Regions from separate parts of the Rhizobium etli CFN 42 genome, predicted to be linked through region 3. Evidence: predicted binding sites of a transcription regulator. Region 3 holds the regulator's gene; each other region holds the start of a gene.
What was found. The regulator LexA, encoded in region 3, represses DNA repair genes until DNA is damaged. The targets are predictions, from matches to a motif close to TGTTCNNNNTGTGTTCNG.
Positions count from the first base shown of each region.

Region 1: the regulator LexA is predicted to act here: its motif matches at 3,690-3,707, upstream of RHE_RS14420 (ATP-dependent helicase).
Region 2: the regulator LexA is predicted to act here: its motif matches at 1,070-1,087, upstream of RHE_RS14695 (ribonuclease T2 family protein).

Region 1 is NC_007761.1:2,936,725-2,943,731, reverse strand. It holds gene pncA (bifunctional nicotinamidase/pyrazinamidase) at 1-540, opposite strand, end outside; gene RHE_RS14425 (hypothetical protein) at 797-1,144, shown strand; gene RHE_RS14420 (ATP-dependent helicase) at 1,170-3,647, opposite strand; gene RHE_RS14415 (VOC family protein) at 3,881-4,357, shown strand; gene RHE_RS14410 (PrkA family serine protein kinase) at 4,762-6,705, shown strand; gene RHE_RS14405 (YeaH/YhbH family protein) at 6,718-7,007, shown strand, end outside.
Region 2 is NC_007761.1:3,004,040-3,011,046, forward strand. It holds gene ettA (energy-dependent translational throttle protein EttA) at 1-216, opposite strand, end outside; gene RHE_RS14695 (ribonuclease T2 family protein) at 315-1,055, opposite strand; gene RHE_RS14700 (alpha/beta fold hydrolase) at 1,279-2,208, shown strand; gene RHE_RS14705 (DMT family transporter) at 2,243-3,199, shown strand; gene RHE_RS14710 (CaiB/BaiF CoA transferase family protein) at 3,216-4,418, shown strand; gene RHE_RS14715 (thiamine pyrophosphate-binding protein) at 4,415-6,073, shown strand; gene RHE_RS14720 (RidA family protein) at 6,114-6,458, opposite strand; gene RHE_RS14725 (TIGR01244 family sulfur transferase) at 6,531-6,869, opposite strand; gene RHE_RS14730 (DUF4432 family protein) at 6,941-7,007, opposite strand, start outside.
Region 3 is NC_007761.1:2,010,617-2,017,623, forward strand. It holds gene RHE_RS09840 (ComEC/Rec2 family competence protein) at 1-1,389, shown strand, start outside; gene lexA (transcriptional repressor LexA) at 1,370-2,089, opposite strand; gene RHE_RS09850 (VOC family protein) at 2,286-3,182, shown strand; gene kdsA (3-deoxy-8-phosphooctulonate synthase) at 3,179-4,024, shown strand; gene eno (phosphopyruvate hydratase) at 4,166-5,440, shown strand; gene RHE_RS09865 (FtsB family cell division protein) at 5,577-5,897, shown strand; gene pdhA (pyruvate dehydrogenase (acetyl-transferring) E1 component subunit alpha) at 6,043-7,007, shown strand, end outside.

The sequences.
Region 1 (7,007 bases), 930 kb from region 3:
GATGCCGCGGCTGGCGTCCTCGATGAAGCGCACCCGTATGCCCGGCATCATTTCCAGCGCATCGAGCGCGGAGAACTTGACGCAGTAATCGGTGGCGAGGCCGCAGACATCGAGATCGGTGACGCCCTGGTCTTCGAGGAAGTCGGAAAGGCCGGTCGAGGCATCCCGGTCATTATCGCGAAAGGCCGAATAGCTGTCGATCTTGGGATTCTCGCCCTTCTGCTGGATCAGGTCGATCTCTTCGGATTGGAGCGCGGGATGCAGTTCGGCATCGAGCGTGCCCTGGACGCAGTGGTCCGGCCACATCATCTGCGGCTTGCCAGAGAGTTCGCCCATCTCGAAGGGGACGGCGCCCGGATGGGCGGAGGCGAAACTGCCGTGGCCCGGCGGATGCCAGTCCTGGGAGGCGACGATCAGATCGTATTTGCCGCTGTCGATCAGCCTGTTTGCGACGGGAACGACCTTGTCGCCGTCCGGCACCGGCAGGTTTCCTCCCGGACAGAAGCCGTTCTGGATATCGACGAGCAGGAGCGCTTTCATCAAGGCCAATCCCTTCGCGTTATGGCAATGCAAATGCCAAGTGCACCGAATGCATCAACTAGTGAATTCCCCGGAGCCCGCATGCAAGCGTTAATTCTGTCACTGTTGCTAGCAGTCGCCGGAAAAGAATTCGTTAATTCAACCAATGCGATAGGTGCCGGTTGCGTCTGGCAAAGAGGCCGGCCTTGCCGGGCGGCCTTGCCGGCCGCCCCGATTTCTGCCTTTCTTGCCCGAGCAGCAAGCCGAGACGGAGACCATGTCCGAAGCCCAGACAGATGAAAAGATCGATGCAACCTTCCGCAACGGATCGTTAACGGCAACCGGAATCATCCTTGGTTTCTCGCTCAACTTCATCAGTCTGTGGGTTTCCAACCCGAATGACTGGAGCCGCGTCGATCTGCTGCCGATGTCATTCCTGACCGTCGGCATCGCCATTCAGGTGAAGGTGTTTGCCGATCTTTTGGCGCGAGATTCGCTGCTCGCTGTCAAATACGACCGGGCGCGCCGGCTGTTCCTGATCGGCTTGTCGATCGTTGCCATCGGAATGGGGATCGCCCTGCTGAACGACATCCTCGGGCTCAGCAGCATGCGGATGTTTGGGTGACTGTTCGCGCGGTGTCGTCGCGCGGTCAGACGCGCTCGACGAAACCGTCCAGCACCCGCTTCTGCCCCGCACGGTCGAAGTCGATCGTCAGCTTGTTGCCTTCGATGCCGGTAATGTTGCCATTGCCGAATTTCATGTGGAATACGCGATCGCCGAGGGTGAAGCGCGACGGCTGCGACGAGGTCGACTTCGCCACCAGCTCGCCGTCGATCGTGCGTCCCTTCGGGCCGCTTTCGCCATAGCCGATGCGTTCGACGGCGTGGCCGGAGCGGGTGCCCCAGTTGTCGCGCGTGGCGTCGGTCTTGTTGGCCTGGGCGCGTTTCCAACCGGGCGTGGAATAGGAGTTGGCAAAGGGTTCGGCCTTGTCGAAGCGGGACTGGCCGTAGCCGCCGCGGCCGTAACCGCCGTAGCTCTGCTCCATCTCGGCGACCTCGACATGGGTTTCCGGCAGCTCGTCAAGGAAACGCGAGGGCAGCGTCGATTGCCAGAGGCCGTGGATGCGGCGGTTGGAGACGAACCAGATGTGGCAGCGGCGCTTGGCGCGGGTGATGCCGACATAAGCCAGTCGTCGTTCTTCTTCCAGGCCGGCGCGGCCGCTTTCATCGAGTGAACGCTGGTGCGGGAACAGGCCTTCCTCCCAGCCGGGCAGGAAGACGGTATCAAATTCCAGGCCCTTGGCCGAATGCAGCGTCATGATCGAAACGGCGTCGAGGTTCTCGTTGGTCTCTGCATCCATGACCAGGGAGACGTGCTCGAGGAAGCCGCGCATCGACTCGAAGCTCTCCATCGAGCGGATCAGTTCCTTCAGGTTTTCGAGGCGGCCGGGCGCTTCGGCGCTCTTGTCGTTCTTCCACATGTCGGTATAGCCGGACTCTTCGAGGATCTGTTCGGCAAGTTCCGTATGCGGTGTGTTTTCAAGCAGTTCCTGCCACCGGCGGAAAGATTGAATCACGTCGAAGAGGGCTTTGCGCGCCTTCGGCTTCAGCTCGTCCGTTTCGATGATGTCGGCGGCCGCCGCCAGCATGGGGATGTCGCGGGCGCGGGCATAGTCATGCAGCGCACGCACCGTGGTATCGCCGAGGCCGCGCTTCGGCGTGTTGATGATGCGTTCGAAGGCGAGGTCGTCCGCCGGTTGTGCGATGAGCCGGAAATAGGCCATGGCATCGCGGATTTCGAGGCGCTCGTAGAAGCGCGGGCCGCCGATGACGCGGTAGTTGAGGCCAAGGGTGACGAAGCGATCTTCGAATTCGCGCATCTGGAAGGAGGCGCGTACGAGGATCGCCATGTCGTTCAGCAGATGCTTGCCCCGCTGGAGTTGCTCGATTTCCTCGCCGATGGCGCGGGCTTCCTCCTCCGAATCCCAGGAGGCGTGAACCTGCACCTTGACGTCATCCGGGTCGGTGCGATCGGTGAACAACGTTTTGCCCAAGCGGCCTTCGTTATGGGCGATCAGATGAGCGGCGGCGCCGAGGATATGTTCGGTCGAGCGGTAATTGCGCTCGAGCTTGATCACCTTGGCGCCAGGGAAATCCTTCTCGAAGCGAAGAATATTGTCGACCTCGGCACCGCGCCAGCCATAGATCGACTGGTCGTCGTCGCCGACGCAGCAGACATTCTGCGGCTCGCCCTTGCTGCGCTGGGCCAGCAGCCTCAGCCACATATATTGGGCCGTGTTGGTATCCTGATATTCGTCGACGAGGATATAACGGAAGCGGCCGTGATATTCCTTCAGGAGATCCGGATTCTTGCGGAAGATCGCGATCGGATGCATCAGCAGGTCGCCGAAATCACAGGCATTGAGCGTCGACAGGCGCGCCTGATAGGCGAAATAGAGATCGCGGCCGCGGCCATTGGCAAAGGCTCGGGCGTCGCCTTCGGGAATATCCGCCGGGCCGAGGCCCTTGTTTTTCCAGGTGTCGATCATCCCGGCGAACTGCTTGGCCGGCCAGCGTTTGTCGTCGAGGCCTTCGGCCTGGATCAGCTGCTTGATCAGGCGGACGACGTCATCGGTGTCGAGGATGGTGAAATCGGAACTGAGGCCGACGAGCTCGGCATGGCGGCGCAGCAGTTTGACGCCGATCGAATGGAAGGTGCCGAGCCAGGGCATGCCTTCGACGGCGCCGCCGACGAGCAGGGCGATGCGCTCCTTCATCTCGCGCGCGGCCTTGTTGGTAAAGGTGACGGCGAGGATCTGCGAAGGAAAGGCGCGGCCGGTATTGAGGATATGGGCGATGCGTGTCGTCAGTACGCGTGTCTTTCCGGTGCCGGCGCCTGCGAGCACGAGGACAGGACCTTCAAGTGTTTCGACTGCTTCGGTCTGCTCGGGATTGAGCCCCGCGAGATAATCCGGCCGCTTGCCGCCGTCGCGCGCCGCCATGGCGCGGGCGGCGATGCCGCCGCCAGCGCCGGGTCTTCCGGCTGCTGCGACGGGCGGCTGCGGCTTGCGCGCCACTTCGCCCGGCTCTTCGTCGAAGAAGGGAATATCGTCGAAACTATTGCTCATGGCGCGTAATGTAGTGATTCGGGAAGGAAAGACCAGAAAAGATGTTCTGCTTTCATTCCCGAATCACCGCTATTGCAGGGGTGCCGGGCGGCGAGGCCATCGCGGGTGCGGCTGCGATCGTCGTGCGGGTGCGCCAAAAAAAATCCGATTACAGCCTGTCGGAACGGACGCCGCCCAGACGTCCTCGAAGCATCGGACAGAAGTCCGGATACTCGTCAAGAAGGAGGCTGTCCATGCCGAGGGTCATTTCAAATCTCTGGTTCGCGGAGCAGGCGCGCGAAGCCGTCGAATTCTACGTGTCGATCATTCCCGATTCCAGGATCGGCCGCACCACCATACTTCCGGCGGAAACGCCGAGCGGCCCTCCCGGCAGCGTCGAGTTGATTGAGTTCACGCTTGGCGACCAGGCCTTCCTGGCGATGAAGGCCGGTCCGCTTGACAACTTCAATCATTCCTTTTCGATCGCGATCCTTCTGGAAAGTCAGGCGGAGATCGACCGGATATGGGATGCTTTCCTCGCCAATGGCGGCACGCCGGAGGCCTGCGGCTGGCTGAAGGACCGCTGGGGGCTTTCCTGGCAGATCGTGCCACGCGCTCTATCCGAGATGATCGCCGACGAAGATCGCGAGCGGGCAAGGCGCGTCACCGAAGTCATGCTCGGCATGGTCAAGATCGATGTGGCTGCGCTGGAGAAGGCGTTCAACCGGTAAAAGCGCCGGAAGCGTATGATCGAATTATACCGGGCGGATGGTGACGTTCGCCCGGTTCCATCCTGCGGGACCGCGATGGCTGCCCCGCTCTGAGGCCGGCTTGCTCTCACCGGCGGCCAATCGCCGATTTCCACGGCTCGAATCACGGGCGCCATTGCACACCTTTTTGACATTCATGTCACGTCGCTAAATGTGCTGATATCGCAATGCCCCTTCTCTCAACTACAATGAGAAACAGTTTCGCAGAGTAAAAAAAATACCGGTGCATGCACAATTTTGTGCATTGCCACAAACGGCCGGTCAGCGTCGAATATACCTACGAAACTATTGATTCTTAGGAACGCCGTGGCCATCTCGATGGTTATACGGCTTAGAGCCTACGGCATAACCTTAATGGAGGTCCCATGCTGAGTGAATCCGTATTCGATGCGTTCACACGCAGTTATGAAGCGCGCCGCGAAACCGACATGTCGGTTTCGGAATATCTCGATCTCTGCAAAACCGAGCCGATCGCCTATGCCAACGCGACCGAGCGTCTGCTCGCTGCGATAGGCGAACCGCAGATGGTGGACACCGCCAAGGACGCGCGCCTGGGCAGAATCTTCATGAACAGGACCATCCGGGTTTATCCCGCCTTTGCGGGCTTTCACGGCATGGAAGAGACAATCGAACGCATCGTCTCGTTCTTTCGGCATGCGGCGCAGGGGCTCGAGGAGCGCAAGCAGATTCTTTATCTGCTCGGTCCGGTAGGCGGCGGAAAGTCGTCGCTGGCGGAGCGGCTGAAGCAGTTGATGGAGGTTCATCCGATCTACGTTCTGAAGGCGGGTGACGAGATCAGCCCCGTGTTCGAAAGCCCGCTCAACCTCTTCGATCCGGAGACGATGGGCTCGCTGCTGCAGGAGCAGTACGGAATTCCGTTGCGGCGTCTGCACGGATTGATGAGCCCGTGGTGCTTGAAGCGACTCGACGATTTTGGAGGCGATATCTCCCGATTCCGCGTCGTCAGAATACAACCTTCGCGATTGCGCCAGATCGCAATTGCCAAGACCGAGCCTGGCGATGAGAATAATCAGGACATCTCCTCGCTGGTCGGCAAGGTCGACATCCGCAAGCTGGAAACCTACTCCCAGAACGATCCCGATGCCTACAGCTATTCCGGCGGGCTCAATCGCGCCAACCAGGGCATTCTCGAATTCGTCGAGATGTTCAAGGCGCCGATCAAGATGCTGCATCCGTTGCTGACGGCAACGCAGGAGGGCAACTATATCGGTTCCGAAAATATCGGCGCCATACCTTTCTCCGGCATCGTCCTTGCGCATTCGAACGAGGCGGAGTGGCAGACCTTTAAGGCCAACAAAAACAACGAGGCCTTCATCGACCGTATCTGCGTGATCAAGGTGCCCTATTGCCTTCGGGTGACGGAGGAACAGAGGATCTACGAAAAGCTGATCGAGGGATCGGAACTCGTGGACGCACCATGCGCACCGGCAACGCTTGAAATGCTGGCGCGTTTTTCCGTCCTTTCGCGCCTGCGCAAGCATGAGAACTCGACCTTCTTCTCGAAGATGCGCACCTATGACGGCGAAAGCCTGAAGGAAAGCGATCCGCGCGCCCGCAGCGTTCAGGAATACCGGGATGCAGCCGGGATCGACGAAGGCATGGATGGGATATCGACGCGCTTCGCCTTCAAAGTGCTCGCCTCCACCTTCAATCACGACACCACCGATATCGGCGCCGATCCCGTCCATCTGATGTATGTTCTGGAACAGGCGATCCGTCGCGAGCAATTTCCCGACGATGTGGAGAAGCGTTATCTGGAATTCATCAAGGCCGATCTTGCGCCACGCTACGCAGAGTTCATTGGCAATGAAATTCAGAAGGCCTATCTTGAATCCTATGCGGACTACGGACAGAATCTGTTCGATCGCTATGTAGACTATGCCGATGCCTGGATCGAAGATGTGGACTTCAAGGATCCCGATACTGGTCAGCTTCTCGACCGCGAACTCCTCAATCAGGAGTTGACGAAAATCGAAAAGCCGGCGGGAATCGCCAATCCAAAGGATTTTCGCAACGAGATCGTCAAGTTCTCGTTGAGATCGCGTGCCGCAAACGGCGGAAAAAATCCGTCATGGACGAGCTACGAGAAAATCCGGGAAGTCATCGAGAAACGTATGTTCTCGCAGGTTGAGGATCTTTTGCCGGTCATTTCGTTCGGATCGAAGAAGGATTCGGAAACCGAGAAGAAGCACAGTGAATTCGTCTCGCGCATGGCCGCGCGAGGTTACACCGAGCGGCAGGTTCGGCGCCTTGTCGAATGGTACATGCGCGTCAAACAGGCAAGTTAATGCGGAGCCATTATGCACATTGTCGACCGGCGGCTAAATCCGCGCGGTAAAAGTCTGGAAAATCGTCAGCGGTTCCTTCGACGCATGAAAGGAGCCGTGCAGCAGGCGGTCAAACGCTCTCTGCAAAATCGAAACATTCGAGATGTGCTCGACGGCGGGGAGATCAGCCTGCCGATCGATGGGATGGCCGAACCGAGTTTTCGACGGGGTGAAGGCGGCATCGCCGATCACATCCTGCCCGGGAACCGGGCCTTCGTCGAAGGAGACATCATTCCGCGGCCGCCGGGCGGGAAGGGTGGAAA
Region 2 (7,007 bases), 990 kb from region 3:
GCCGACCGTGGCCCCCTCGGCCAGCCAGGCTTCGCCGGTATACTCCTTGTCCTGGCCGGCGATGATGCGCAGCACAGTGGATTTACCGGCGCCGTTCGGTCCGAGGATGCCGATCTTGGCATCCGGGTAGAAGGAAAGGTGGATGTTCTCCAGGATCTTCTTGTTGCCATAGGCCTTGTTGAGGCCGGACATGTGATAGATGAATTGACGTGCCATGCTGCGCTGCTCCGGGCGGGAAACTTCGTTTCGTGCCGCTATGTAGGCGAAACAGCGCCTGTGGGCAACGCCGAAACCCGGTTTACGCCGGATTCCGGTCAGAAGCCCGCCGCATCGACAACGCCCTCGTCACAGCCGAACGAGGTTTTTCCCGCCCCCTGGATCAGATCGCCAAGGCCCGCGCTTTTTGCCGATGCCGCTCCCGCATCGGCAGACAGGCCGATCGTCAACTCGCTGATCACCCTGACATTGCCGGCTCGCCGGCAGCTCATTTTGACGCGCTCGCCCGCGCCCGGTCCGAAGCTTTTGTCGAAAGCCGCCTTGATCGCATCGGACTTGACCGTCTTGCCGATATTGGCGGCGAAGAGGTCGCGCACAGCCGATGCGTTCAGCGCACCCACGAGATGGACGCCGACGGCGAAATAGTCTTCCGCGCTCATTTTCGTGCAGGTGCCATGCTTTGTCCATTCGTGCCGCTCGAGGCCGGACTGCGTGCCGGGCATCGCCTTTGCAAGCGACGCCTGCGTCTCGGCCGATAGCGCGACCGCCGGCAATGTATCCCATTTGCCGTCCTTGTCGGCAGCCTTCTGGTCGTCGCTCACGCCGCAATAATCTTGGCGCATCGGCCAGAGGCCGTGCAGCGAGAAATTCGTGGCGTCATGGCGTTCCCCGGTCTGGCTTGCGCATTCAGCCTTCTTCTGGTTCGTCTGGCAAAAGGCGGGCTGCCAGCTCGCCGCAAGAATGAAACGGGTGCGTCCGTCGGCCTCCTGGGCCATGGCGGCGCCAGCAAGGGCCATCGATACGGCAAACGTCAAGGTACGCAACTGCATGCTGCTCATTTCAACCCCCATGTAAGAACAATGCAGGAACAGAAAAGCACAAAGCGTAAACAGCAGCAACCCTGAATCGCAACAATCCTGTATTTTGTTATTGATTGCATCAAACCCTTTAAGGCCACGCAAGGACGGTCTATCACTTTGAGTTGAAGCATGATCTCAATTCGATTTCGCTTTAAGAAATTATGCGGTAGCGATCTGCTCTGCTGCGGCTGGGAGGATCCGAATGTATTCCGAAACGCAATGGCTCTTTGTGGCCGGAGCATCGCTGGCCTATCACCACGCCGAGGCGACCGGCCCCGCCTGCGGGATTCTGTTGATATCGCATGGCCTGGCGGAGCACTCGAAACGGTATCGCCGCTTTGCCGAGACGATGGCGGCGCGCGGCTATCACGTCTATGCCCATGATCACCGAGGCCATGGTGAGACGACGGCGCCCGACGCCCCGATCGGCCGCTTCGCGCAGCGCGATGGCGTCGAACGGGTGATCGGCGACATCGTTGCCATGCGCGCTCACGCGGCCTCGCGCCATCCCGACCTGAAGGTCATCCTCTTCGGCCATTCGATGGGCGGTCTCATCGCGCTCAACGCCGCCGTCACCGCTCCGGCCGACTTCGACGCAGTCGCCGTCTGGAATTCTAATTTCGCCGTCGGTCTTGCCGGCCGCGCCGCCCAGGCGATCCTTTTCGCCGAACGCATGCTGAAAGGATCGGACGTGCCGAGCGGCCTCCTGCCGAAACTCACTTTCGCCGCCTGGGGCCGGTCCATTTCCAACCGCCGCACGGAGTTCGACTGGCTGTCGCATATGCCCGGCGAAGTCGACAGATATGTCGCCGACCCTCTTTGCGGCTTCGACGCCTCGGTTTCACTCTGGCTCGATGTCTTCGAACTGACCTTTCGCGCACTGCAAAAGGTCCATCTCGACCGGCTGCGGCGCGACCTGCCGATCCATCTGGTCGGCGGCGCGCAAGATCCGGCGACCGAGCGTGGAAAAGCCGTGCTCTGGCTGTCAAACCATTTGAAACGCCAGGGTTTCTCCCGTATCAGCACTGAGATATATCAGGACATGCGGCACGAAACGCTGAATGAGACCCGCGCAGAGGCGGCCATTGCCGCCTTCGCGGACTGGTGTGACGGCGCGGTCGGCAAGCGCTGAACGGCCCAAATCCCCGGATGACGAGAATCCCACCATGAGCAGCGCCTCCACCCGGTCCGTTTCATCCCCCTCCGACGTGACGATGGGGCTTGCGCTGATGTTCCTTTCGGTGATGTTCTCGCCGCTCATCGACATCTTCGCCAAGCTTGCCGTCGTCACCGTGCCCTCCGCCGAGGTCACCGCCGGCCGCTTCGTCGTGCAAGCGCTCTGTATGCTGCCGATTGTGTTATGGCGGCGCAGCTTTGCCGATTTCTCCTGGCGCCAGAGCCTGTTCCATGCCATCCGCGGCCTGATCATCACTATCTCGATGATTTCCTTCGTCACCACGCTGAAATACATGGTGGTCGCCGACGCGATCGCGATCTTCTTCGTCGAGCCGATCATCGTGACGATCCTCGGCGGCATTTTTCTGAAGGAGACGATCGGCTGGCGGCGCTACACCGCCTGCGGCGTCGGCTTCTTCGGAGCGTTGCTGATCATCCAGCCGAGTTTCAACGAAGTCGGCTACGTCGCGCTCCTGCCCGTCCTCACCGCGCTCTGCATCGCCATTTTCGTGCTGATGACCCGCGTCCTGTCGCACAAGGAAGATCCCTGGGCAATGCAGTTTCAAATGGGCATCTGGGGCCTGATCTTCTGCGCCGTCCTGCTTTTTGCCGGTGATGGCAGCGGCTCCGATATCTTCGATCCCGTCATGCCCGCAGGCAGCGCCTGGTTCTATGTCGCCGGCGTCGGTGCCATGGCCGCGATAGCGGGCATCTTCGGCGTCTACGCCTATCGCGCCGCACCGGCTTCGACGCTGGCGCCGCTGCAATATTTCGAAATCGTCTCGGCGACGATCTTCGCCTGGCTTGTTTTCGGCGATTTTCCGGATGCGATCAAATGGCTCGGCATCATGATCATCATCGCCTCCGGGATCTACATCCTTTGGCGCGAGCGCCGCTTTGCTTCCAAACCCGTATCCGATACATCTGAGGTGACGCTGGCGCCGTAGATTGCCCGGGAGGACCATGACCGAGAGCCTGACGAAAAAACCGCCTCTTGCCGGCATCCGGGTGATCGAGCTCGCCCGCGTGCTGGCCGGCCCCTGGGCGGGACAGATGCTCGCCGATCTCGGTGCCGATGTCATCAAGGTCGAAAATCCCGACGGCGGCGACGATACGCGCCAATGGGGCCCGCCCTTCGTCGAAGGTGCCGACGGCGAAAACCTCTCGGCCGCCTATTACCACGCCGCCAATCGCGGCAAACGCTCCATTGCCGTCGATCTGAAAAGCCCGGAAGGCCAGGATCTGGTCCGCCGCCTGGTATCCACTGCTGACGTGGTGATCGAGAACTTCAAGCTCGGCGGGCTCGTCAAATACGGGCTCGATTACGACAGCCTGCGCAAACTGAACCCGAAGCTCGTCTATTGCTCGATCACCGGCTTCGGCCAGACCGGCCCCTATGCCAGCCTCGCCGGCTACGATTACATCGTCCAGGGCATGTCTGGCTTCATGTCGATAACCGGCGAGCCGGACGGCCAGCCGATGAAGGCAGGCGTGGCGATCGCCGATATCTTCACCGGCATCTATGCCGTCTCGGCCATCGAGGCGGCCCTGATCCATGCTTTGAAAACAGGCGAAGGCCAGCTGGTCGACATGGCGCTGCTCGATGTGCAATCGGCCGTCCTCGCCAATCAGAACATGAACTACCTCGTCTCCGGCGCTGCACCAACCCGGCTCGGCAATGCCCATCCGAATATCTCGCCCTATGAGGTCGTGCCGGCGGCCGACGGCTACCTCATTCTTGCCGTCGGCAATGACGGCCAGTTCGCTCGCCTCTGCGACATCCTCGGTCTTGACACCGTCGCCGGCGACGAACGTTTCACCACCAACAAGGCCCGGGTCGGCAATCGGGCCGAACTGCGCCGGCTCGTTTCGACCGAGACGCTGAAATGGCAGAAAGCGGACCTTTTGAAGGCCTGCGAAGAGAGCGGAGTCCCTGCCGGCGCGATCAATACGATCGAGGAAATGTTCGCCGATCCGCAGGTGCGCGCCCGCGGTCTGCGCATCGACCTTGCGGATGCCGCAGGCACGCTCATCCCAGGGGTCAGGACGCCTGTGGTGCTGTCCGAGACGCCGCTGCATTACGTCAGGCCGAGCCCGCGTCTCGACGAACACAGGGAAGAAATTCTGGCGGAGCTCGCCGAGCGCGAGAGGGAGGCATCGTCATGAAGAAGACCGGTGGGGAACTGATCGTCGAGGCGCTGAAGGCCAATGGCGTCAAGCGCCTCTCCTGCGTGCCAGGCGAGAGCTTTCTTGCGGTCCTCGACGCCCTGCGCGATAGCGACATCGACGTCCTCGTCTGCCGTCAGGAGGGCGGAGCGGCGATGATGGCGGATTGCTGGGGCAGACTGACCGGCGAGCCAGGCATCTGCATGGTGACCCGCGGCCCCGGCGCCACCAATGCTTCAGCCGGCCTGCATATATCAAGACAGGACTCGATCCCGATGATCCTCTTCATCGGTCAGGTGCAACGCGAAGCCCGCGAGCGCGAGGCCTTCCAGGAGGTCGAATTCCGCCGCGCCTTCACCGAATTCGCCAAATGGGTGGGCGAGATCGACGATGCCGCCCGCATTCCCGAATTCGTCACCCGGGCCTTTGCGATCGCAACCTCCGGCCGCCCCGGCCCCGTGGTGCTGACGCTGCCGGAAGATATGCTGCGCGACGAAGTCGAAGCGCCCCGCGCCAAGCGTTACACGAGCGTCGAGGCGCATCCCGGCCGCAGCCAGGTCGACGATTTCTATATAAGATTGCTGAAGGCCGAGCGGCCGATGGTAATCCTCGGCGGCACGCGCTGGGACGCCGATGCTGTCGCCGATTTTGCAGGCTTCGCCGAGCGTTTCCGATTGCCGGTCGGTTGCTCCTTCCGCAGGCAGATGCTCTTCGATCATCTCCATCCCTGTTACGCCGGCGATGTCGGCATCGGCATCAATCCTGTCCTCGCCAAGGAAATAAAGGAAAGCGACCTGCTGATCCTTCTGGGCGGCCGCATGTCGGAAATGCCGTCCTCGTCCTATACGCTGATCGATATCCCCTACCCCCAGCAATCGCTGGTGCATGTCTATCCCGATCCTTCCGAACTGGGACGCGTCTACCGCCCGGACCTCGCCATCTGCGCCGCTCCTTCCGATTTCGTCGCCGCACTCGCCGATCTCGAAGCCCCGGCCGAGCCGCACTGGACGGAGCGCACACAGCGCATGCACCAGGCCTATCTTTCCTGGTCGAAGCCGCCGGCAACGGGACCGGGCGCCGTTCACATGGGCCCCCTCATGGAATGGCTGGAGGCCAATACCGGGCCGGAGACGATCTTCACCAATGGCGCCGGCAATTACGCCACATGGCTGCACCGCTTCCATCGTTTCCGCCGCTTCAACACCCAGGCCGCCCCCACCTCCGGCTCGATGGGCTACGGCCTGCCGGCGGCGGTGGCCGCCAAGCGGCTCTTTCCCGAGCGCGAGGTCATCTGCTTTGCCGGTGACGGCTGTTTCCTGATGCATGGCCAGGAATTCGCCACCGCCATCCGCTACGGCCTGCCCATCATCGCAATCGTTGTCAACAATGGCATGTACGGCACGATCCGCATGCATCAGGAGCGCGAATATCCCGGCCGCGTCAGCAGCACTGATCTAACCAACCCAGATTTCGCCGCCCTTGCCCGCGCCTATGGCGGCCATGGCGAGACGGTGGAAAGCACGGAGGAATTCGCCCCGGCTTTCGAGCGCGCGCGAATCGGCGGCAAGCCGGCGATCATCGAGGTGAAACTCGATCGGGAAGCGATCACACCGACCAGAACGCTTTCCGAAATCGCGCAAACAAAAGGCCGGTAAGTTTGCCCCACCGGCTTTGCGAGACGGAACTGCGGCGACCTTAGTCGAGCGCAGCCGTGACGATGAACTCGACCTTGTATTTCGGCGCGGCGAGCTTGGCTTCGCTGGTGGCGCGTGCGGGCGGGTTGGCCGGATCGATCCAGGCCTCCCAGGCGGCGTTCATCTCAGCGAAATAGGCGATGTCGGAGAGATAGACGAGCGTCTGCAAGATCTTCGACTTGTTGCTGCCGGCCGCTGCCAGAAGACGGTCGACCTCGGCCAGCGCGGACTTGCACTGATCGGTGACGCTTTCGCCCTCGCCGACCTGGCCTGCGAGATAAACCGTGTTGCCGTGAGTGACGGCGCCGCTCATGCGCGCGCCGATATCGATACGCTTAATCGTCATTATTGTCTCCTGAGTGAATGGAAGTGGCGGCGCTGCGGGGCAGCGCCTGAAAATCAGCGCCACCTACGACGCTCAACTGCGGATATGGTGGGTTTTCTGGTAGATCGCCGTCGAGCGCGCGCCCGAGCGGCAATAGCCGAGCATCGGCCGCGGGAATTCGTCGAGCGCGTCGACCATGCCCTGCACTGCCTCTTCGGTCACGCCCATCGGTCCAACCGGCACATGAGCGATGTCGAGTCCGAGCTCTTTGGCACGCGCCTCGATGACGGAAAACGACGTCTGGTCAGGGCTTTCATGGTCGGGGCGATGGCAGACGATCGATTTGAAGCCCAGCGCCTTGATCTCGTTGAGGTCCTCAAGCGTGATCTGCCCCGAAACCGAATATTCATCGTCGATCTGGCGAATATCCATCGTCTTATCTCCTCAAAGATCGTGGGCTGATGGTCTACGACGGGAGGCCGCAAGCGTCAACAACACTTCACTCACAGGAAGGCAAAGGTCAGCGCATAGCTGCGGCTTTCGCCCGGAGCGAGCTTGTTGAATTCACCT
Region 3 (7,007 bases):
GTCGCCCAGGCACATCCGACCAAGAAGTTCGCCGCCGCCGGCGCGCTCATCGCCGTCTCGGCCTATTTCCTAATCTCGGGTTTCGCCGTCTCGGCAGAACGCGCCTTCATCATGATGGCCATCATGCTGGTTGCCGTCTTCTTCGACCGGCCGTCGATCAGTCTGCGCAATGTCGCTCTTTCCGCCCTTGTTATCATCGCAATTTCGCCCTCCGAAGTCCTGGGCCCGAGCTTTCAAATGTCCTTTGCCGCGACCTTGGCACTGGTATCGGTTTATCAGCTGTGGAAGGACCGGCCCGTTCGCCAAAACGCCTTGCTGAAAATGCCGGCCCTGCGCCCAGTTGTTGCCGTCGTGCGTTTCTTCGGCGGCGTTTTCCTGACCTCGCTCATCGGGGGCTTTTCGACGGCGCTGTTTTCGATCGAGCATTTTCATCGGCTGACGGCCTATGGGCTCCCCGCAAACCTCGCAACCATGCCGATCATCTCCTTCATAGTCATGCCGGCCGGGCTGTTAGCGATGCTGCTCATGCCTTTCGGCCTGGATACCTTACCCTGGAAGGTGGTCGGATTCGGCCTCGATCTGGTGATCGCGGTGGCAAAGACGATATCCGGCTGGGGCGGGAATATCGACATCGGTCGTTTGCCCGGCTGGTACTTCTCGGTGGCCGTGGCAGGTTTCCTGCTGATGAGCCTACTGCGGACGCGCCTGCGCCACGTGGGGACCGCCCTTATCGCCGTCTCGACGGTTACCGTCTTGGTTCTACCGGCATCCCGGCCACCCCATCTGGTGATTTCGGAAGATGGCGCTCTCGTCGCAGTCGTCGCCACGGCCGCGCTCGCCTCCAACCGTGAAAGGCCATCGGACTTCATCTTCAGCCAGTGGCAGAGAGCGCTGGTTCTGCCGACGCACCATCCGCCGAAAATGTTGGATGGTCCTGCAGTCCCGGAGGAAAAAGACAGGCGCCTCAGGCTTTCCCGCGAGCAGCAGAACGAAGCGAGGATCGCCATCCGGACGGCCGCAGCGGAGGGTGAGGCGGAGCGTTTTTCCTGCGTAAAGAAAGCCTGGTGCACAGCGAGGCTTGCAAATGGTCACGTCGTCACCGTCATCGAGAATGCCGCCTATCTCGGCCCGGCCTGCGATGCCGGCGATATCGTCGTGACGTCGGTGCGCCTGCGCTTCGCCAGCTGCCGCTCGGGTGCGGCGCTGTTTACCGGCGAGACGCTGCGCAGGACCGGTTCGCTCGAATTGCGTTTCGCCGACAGTGGCCTGGAGGTCACCACCGCCTTCGATGCTTTGTCGCGACCATGGAAGCGCCATCGCGCCTATGATTGGCGCAACGACCGTTTCATCGATTCCGGCCCGTCCAGCGTCAGTGATAGCGGCGGATGAGGCCGACGAGCTTACCCTGCACCTTGACGCGGTCGGGCCCGAAAATGCGGGTCTCGTAGGCCGGATTGGCGGCCTCGAGCGCGATCGAGGCACCCTTGCGGCGGAAACGCTTCAGCGTTGCTTCCTCGTCATCGACGAGGGCAACGACGATATCGCCGGGACTGGCGGTGCTGCCGTTGCGGATGATCACGGTGTCGCCGTCGAAGATGCCTGCGTCGATCATCGAATCGCCCTTGACCTCCAGCGCATAGTGCTCACCGGAGCCAAGCATATCTGCGGGAACGACGATGTCGTGCGTGTTGTTCTGGATCGCCGAGATCGGAACGCCGGCGGCGATACGTCCCATGACCGGCACGGAGATGGAGTTGCCATTGTCGGCGACCGGCTTTGGCGCAGCGGGGGCGGCGACCGGCTGGGGCTTGCCAAGGCTGCCCTCGATGACGCTCGGCGAAAAACCGCGACGCGGTTGAAGGCTGGGATTATAGGCCTCCGGAAGCTTGATCACCTCGAGCGCCCGGGCGCGGTTCGGTAGGCGGCGAATGAAGCCGCGTTCCTCCAGCGCCGTGATCAGCCGGTGGATTCCGGATTTCGAGGCTAGATCCAGGGCGTCCTTCATTTCGTCGAAAGAAGGAGGAACGCCGGATTCTTTCATGCGCTCATGGATGAAAAGGAGAAGCTCCTGTTGTTTGCGCGTGAGCATCGACGTCAGACCCCGTGATTGAAACAAATCCAGAACAGACACTATCTGTTCCATATGTGTTCCGCAAGTAGCTAAATTTCCGTAAAACTTCGCGCCAACTCGTCGAGATTCTTATTTTCATTGGCCGGATTGGCACACACGTCTTGCATTGAGGGGAGTGCTGTCGCACATCTCTTGGCGTGTCAGGAGGGATATCATGATCGCACATTCCGCTAAGCCGCATCCGCTGGATCACGTGGTACTTCCGGTCGTCGATATCGAGCTGGCGCGCGAAAGGCTCGGCAAACTCGGCTTCACCGTCGCCGCCGATGCGCGTCATCCCTTCGGAACGGAGAATGCCTGCGTCTTCTTCGCAGACAAGACGTATATCGAGCCGCTTGGTGTGGCGAGCGTCGAGGAGAGCGAGGCAGCGGCCCGCCAGGGCAACGTCTTCATCGCCCGCAATCGCGCCTTCCGCTTCCGCTGCGGCGAGGAGGGACTTTCGGCGCTGGCCTTTCTCACCGAGGATGCCGGCCTGGATCATCGGCGATTCGTCGGCAACGGAGCGAGTGCCGGCGAGATGTTGCAGTTCAGCCGGCCGCTGCGGATGCCCGACGGTTCGGAAAGCGTCGGCAGCTTCAAACTGGCCTTTTCAGGCGATCTGCGCGCTCCCGACTTCTTTCTCTTTACCTGTCAGCGCATCAATGCCTTCCCCGCCGATCGCGGCACGCTGGAGACACATGCCAATGGCGTGACCGGCATTGCCGAAATCGCGGTTTGTACGCCGGACCCGGCGGCATTTGCCGCCTTCGTTGGTCTTGCGGTCGGGCAAACGGCGGTGGAGAAAACCGGTTTCGGCATCAAGATCGCCGCCTCGAATGCCAAGATCAGCCTGATGACACCGGAAGGGCTGGAGGCTTATTTCGAGCTTGTCGTTTCCGCCGCCGATCGTGGCCTGCGCGGTCAGGCAATCCTTTTCAGCGTCGCCGATCTTGCCGTGACAGAAGCGCATTTGGCTGCTAACGGGGTGACATACACACGCAAGAACAACCGCATTCTGGTGAAGCCCACGCCCGGGCAGGGCGTGCTTTTTGCCTTCGAGGAACCACGATGAGCACTGATACCAATTCCGAGGTCAAGATTGGCGAAGGCGAAGGCCAGGTCACCTTTTCCAATGCAGGCCGCCTGTCGTTGATCGCCGGCCCCTGCCAGATGGAGAGCCGCGATCACGCCTTCATGGTCGCCGGCACACTGAAGGAGCTCTGCGCAAAGCTCGGCGTCGGCCTCGTTTATAAGAGTTCATTCGACAAGGCGAACCGCACCTCGCTCTCGGCCGAGCGCGGCATCGGGCTTGAAAAGGGCATGGAGGTCTTCGCCGACCTGAAGAAGGAATTCGGCTTTCCCGTCCTGACCGACGTCCACACCGCCGAGCAATGCGCCGAGGTGGCGGAGGTGATCGACGTTCTGCAGATCCCCGCCTTCCTCTGCCGCCAGACCGATCTTCTGATCGCCGCCGCCCGCACCGGCCGCGTCGTCAACGTCAAGAAAGGCCAGTTCCTCGCCCCCTGGGATATGAAGAACGTCCTGAAGAAGCTTAATGCCAGCGGCAATCCGAACGTGCTGCTGTGCGAGCGCGGCGCCTCCTTCGGCTACAATACGCTGGTTTCCGACATGCGCTCGCTGCCGATCATGACGGCGATGGGCGCGCCCGTCATTTTCGATGCGACCCACTCCGTCGCCCAGCCAGGCGGGCAGGGCGAATCCTCGGGCGGTCAGCGCGAATTCGTCGAGACGCTGGCACGCGCAGCAGTGGCGACTGGTATTGCCGGCGTCTTCCTCGAAACACACCAGGACCCTGACAACGCACCGTCCGACGGCCCGAACATGGTCTATCTCAAGGACATGCCGCGGCTGCTTGAGAAATTGCTTGCGTTTGATGCGGTCGCCAAGGCCTGACCTTCAACAGGATGACATGATCGTGGTCTAGGCCACTTGGGAACGCCGATTCGAAGGCTGATAATTGCGGCATTGTAATTTACACGCCTTCGATTATGACAGGCTTCGAACGTTTGATCACCCACCGAGCAGGAAGAATCCATGACTGCAATCACCGATATCATCGCCCGCGAGATCCTCGATAGCCGTGGCAACCCCACCGTCGAAGTCGACGTCTATCTCGAAGACGGCAGCATGGGCCGCGCGGCCGTTCCCTCGGGCGCGTCGACGGGCGCGCATGAGGCGGTCGAGCTCCGCGACGGCGGCAAGCGCTATCTCGGCAAGGGCGTCGAAAAGGCCGTCGAGGCCGCCAACACCGAGATCTTTGACGCGATCGGCGGCATCGACGCGGAAAACCAGATCCAGATCGACAACATCATGATCGAGCTGGACGGCACGCCGAACAAGTCGCGTCTCGGCGCCAACGCTATCCTCGGCGTGTCGCTCGCCGTCGCCAAGGCGGCCGCCCAGGCCTCCGGCCTGCCGCTCTACCGTTATGTCGGCGGCGCTTCCGCCAGCCTGCTGCCGGTGCCGATGATGAACATCATCAATGGCGGCGCTCATGCCGACAATCCCATCGACTTCCAGGAATTCATGATCCTGCCGGTCGGCGCTGATACGATCGCCGAAGCCGTGCGCATGGGTTCGGAAGTTTTCCATACGCTGCGCAAGGAACTTGCAGCACAGGGCCACAACACCAACGTCGGCGACGAAGGTGGTTTCGCACCGGGCCTGAAGAGCGCTTCGGAAGCCCTCGACTTCATCGTCAAGTCGGTCGAGAAAGCCGGCTACAAGCCGGGTGAGGACATCTACCTCGGCCTCGACTGCGCCTCGACGGAATTCTTCAAGGACGGCAAATACGTCCTCGAAGGCGAAGGCCGCACGCTCGAATCGGGCGCCATGGCCGAATATCTGGCCGAACTCGCCGCCAAGTACCCGATCATCTCGATCGAGGACGGCATGGCCGAAGACGACTGGGACGGCTGGAAGGCGCTGACCGATCTGGCCGGCAAGAAGATCCAGCTCGTCGGCGACGATCTCTTCGTCACCAACTCCGCCCGTCTTCGCGACGGCATCCGCATGGGTGTCGCCAACTCAATCCTCGTCAAGGTCAACCAGATCGGTTCGCTGACGGAAACGCTCGATGCGGTCAATACGGCGCACAAGGCGGCCTACACCGCGGTCATGTCCCACCGTTCCGGCGAGACCGAGGATTCGACCATCGCCGATCTCGCGGTTGCCACCAACTGCGGCCAGATCAAGACCGGTTCGCTGTCGCGTTCCGACCGCCTCGCCAAGTACAACCAGCTGATCCGCATCGAGGAAGGCCTCGGGCCCCAGGCACAGTATGCCGGCCGCTCGATCATCCGCGGCTGATCGGATCTGAATTCAACGGCTTAACCCGCGCCCTCCCGGCGCGGGTTTTTTATTGCTTGATTTTTACGGTCAACGAACGGTTAATCTCTGCGCATTATACTGAACGAATTGGTAATGCGTTCAAGAGCATACGTGTATGTGGACAAAGCATCATAAGAAGAGAAAGCTCGGCCGCTTCGTCATTCCAGCCATGACGGTCGCCTTCCTCTCCTATTTCGGTTATCATTGCATTCACGGTGATTACGGCCTGCGGGCGACGGAGACGTTCGAGCACCAGCGCGTCGCGCGTGAAAAAGAACTTGCGATCTTGAAGGCGAAGCGCGAACATCTGGAAAATCAGGTCGCGCTCCTCAGTGATGGCTCGCTCGACAAGGATATGCTGGACGAAAAAGCGCGCTATCAGCTGAATATGTCGCGCGCCGACGAGATCGTCATATTCAACCATTATTCCAATTAACCTGAATTCGGTTAATTGGGATTTTTTAAGTATTTCCAATGGTTTAGTGACGAATACGAGCCATGCAATTATGGCATTGCTGTGGTCATATTTCTTCCCTATGGTACGCGCCATCGAGAAACGACAAACCCATAGGGAGGGTTGAATGGCGCCGCGAAAGACCGCGACCGTTTCCAGCCGCAAAACTGCAGCAAAACCAGCAGCCAAAGCATCGAATGGAGGCCCGGTAGCCGACTTCGATCGGGATGAGGAACTCAAGGCCTATCGCGAGATGCTACTGATCCGCCGCTTCGAGGAGAAGGCCGGCCAGCTCTACGGCATGGGCTTTATCGGCGGCTTTTGCCATCTCTATATCGGTCAGGAAGCTGTCGTCGTCGGCATGCAGATGGCGCAGAAGGAGGGCGATCAGGTCATCACCGCCTATCGTGACCACGGCCACATGCTGGCAACCGGCATGGAAGCGCGCGGCGTCATGGCGGAACTGACCGGGCGCCGCAGCGGCTATTCCCACGGGAAGGGCGGCTCGATGCACATGTTCTCGAAAGAAAAGCACTTCTATGGCGGTCACGGCATTGTCGGCGCCCAGGTTTCGCTCGGAACCGGTCTCGCCTTTGCCAACCATTACCGTGGCAACGGCAATGTCGCAATCGCCTATTTCGGCGACGGCGCCGCCAACCAGGGCCAGGTCTACGAGAGCTTCAACATGGCGGCTCTCTGGAAGCTGCCGATCGTCTATATCGTCGAGAACAACCGCTACGCCATGGGCACGTCGACCGCCCGCGCCACCGCGCAGTCGAACTACTCGTTGCGCGGCTCCGGCTTCGGCATCCCCGGCATCCAGGTCGACGGCATGGACGTGCGCGCCGTCAAGGCGGCGGCCGACGAGGCGCTCGAACATTGCCGCTCCGGCAAGGGGCCGATCATCCTCGAAATGCTGACCTATCGTTACCGCGGCCACTCCATGTCGGACCCGGCGAAGTACCGCACGAAGGAAGAAGTGCAGAAGATGCGCTCCGAGCAGGATCCGATCGAGCAGGTCAAGGCACGCCTTATCGAAAAGGGCTGGGCGTCCGAAGATGATCTGAAGGCAATCGACAAGGATGTCCGCGA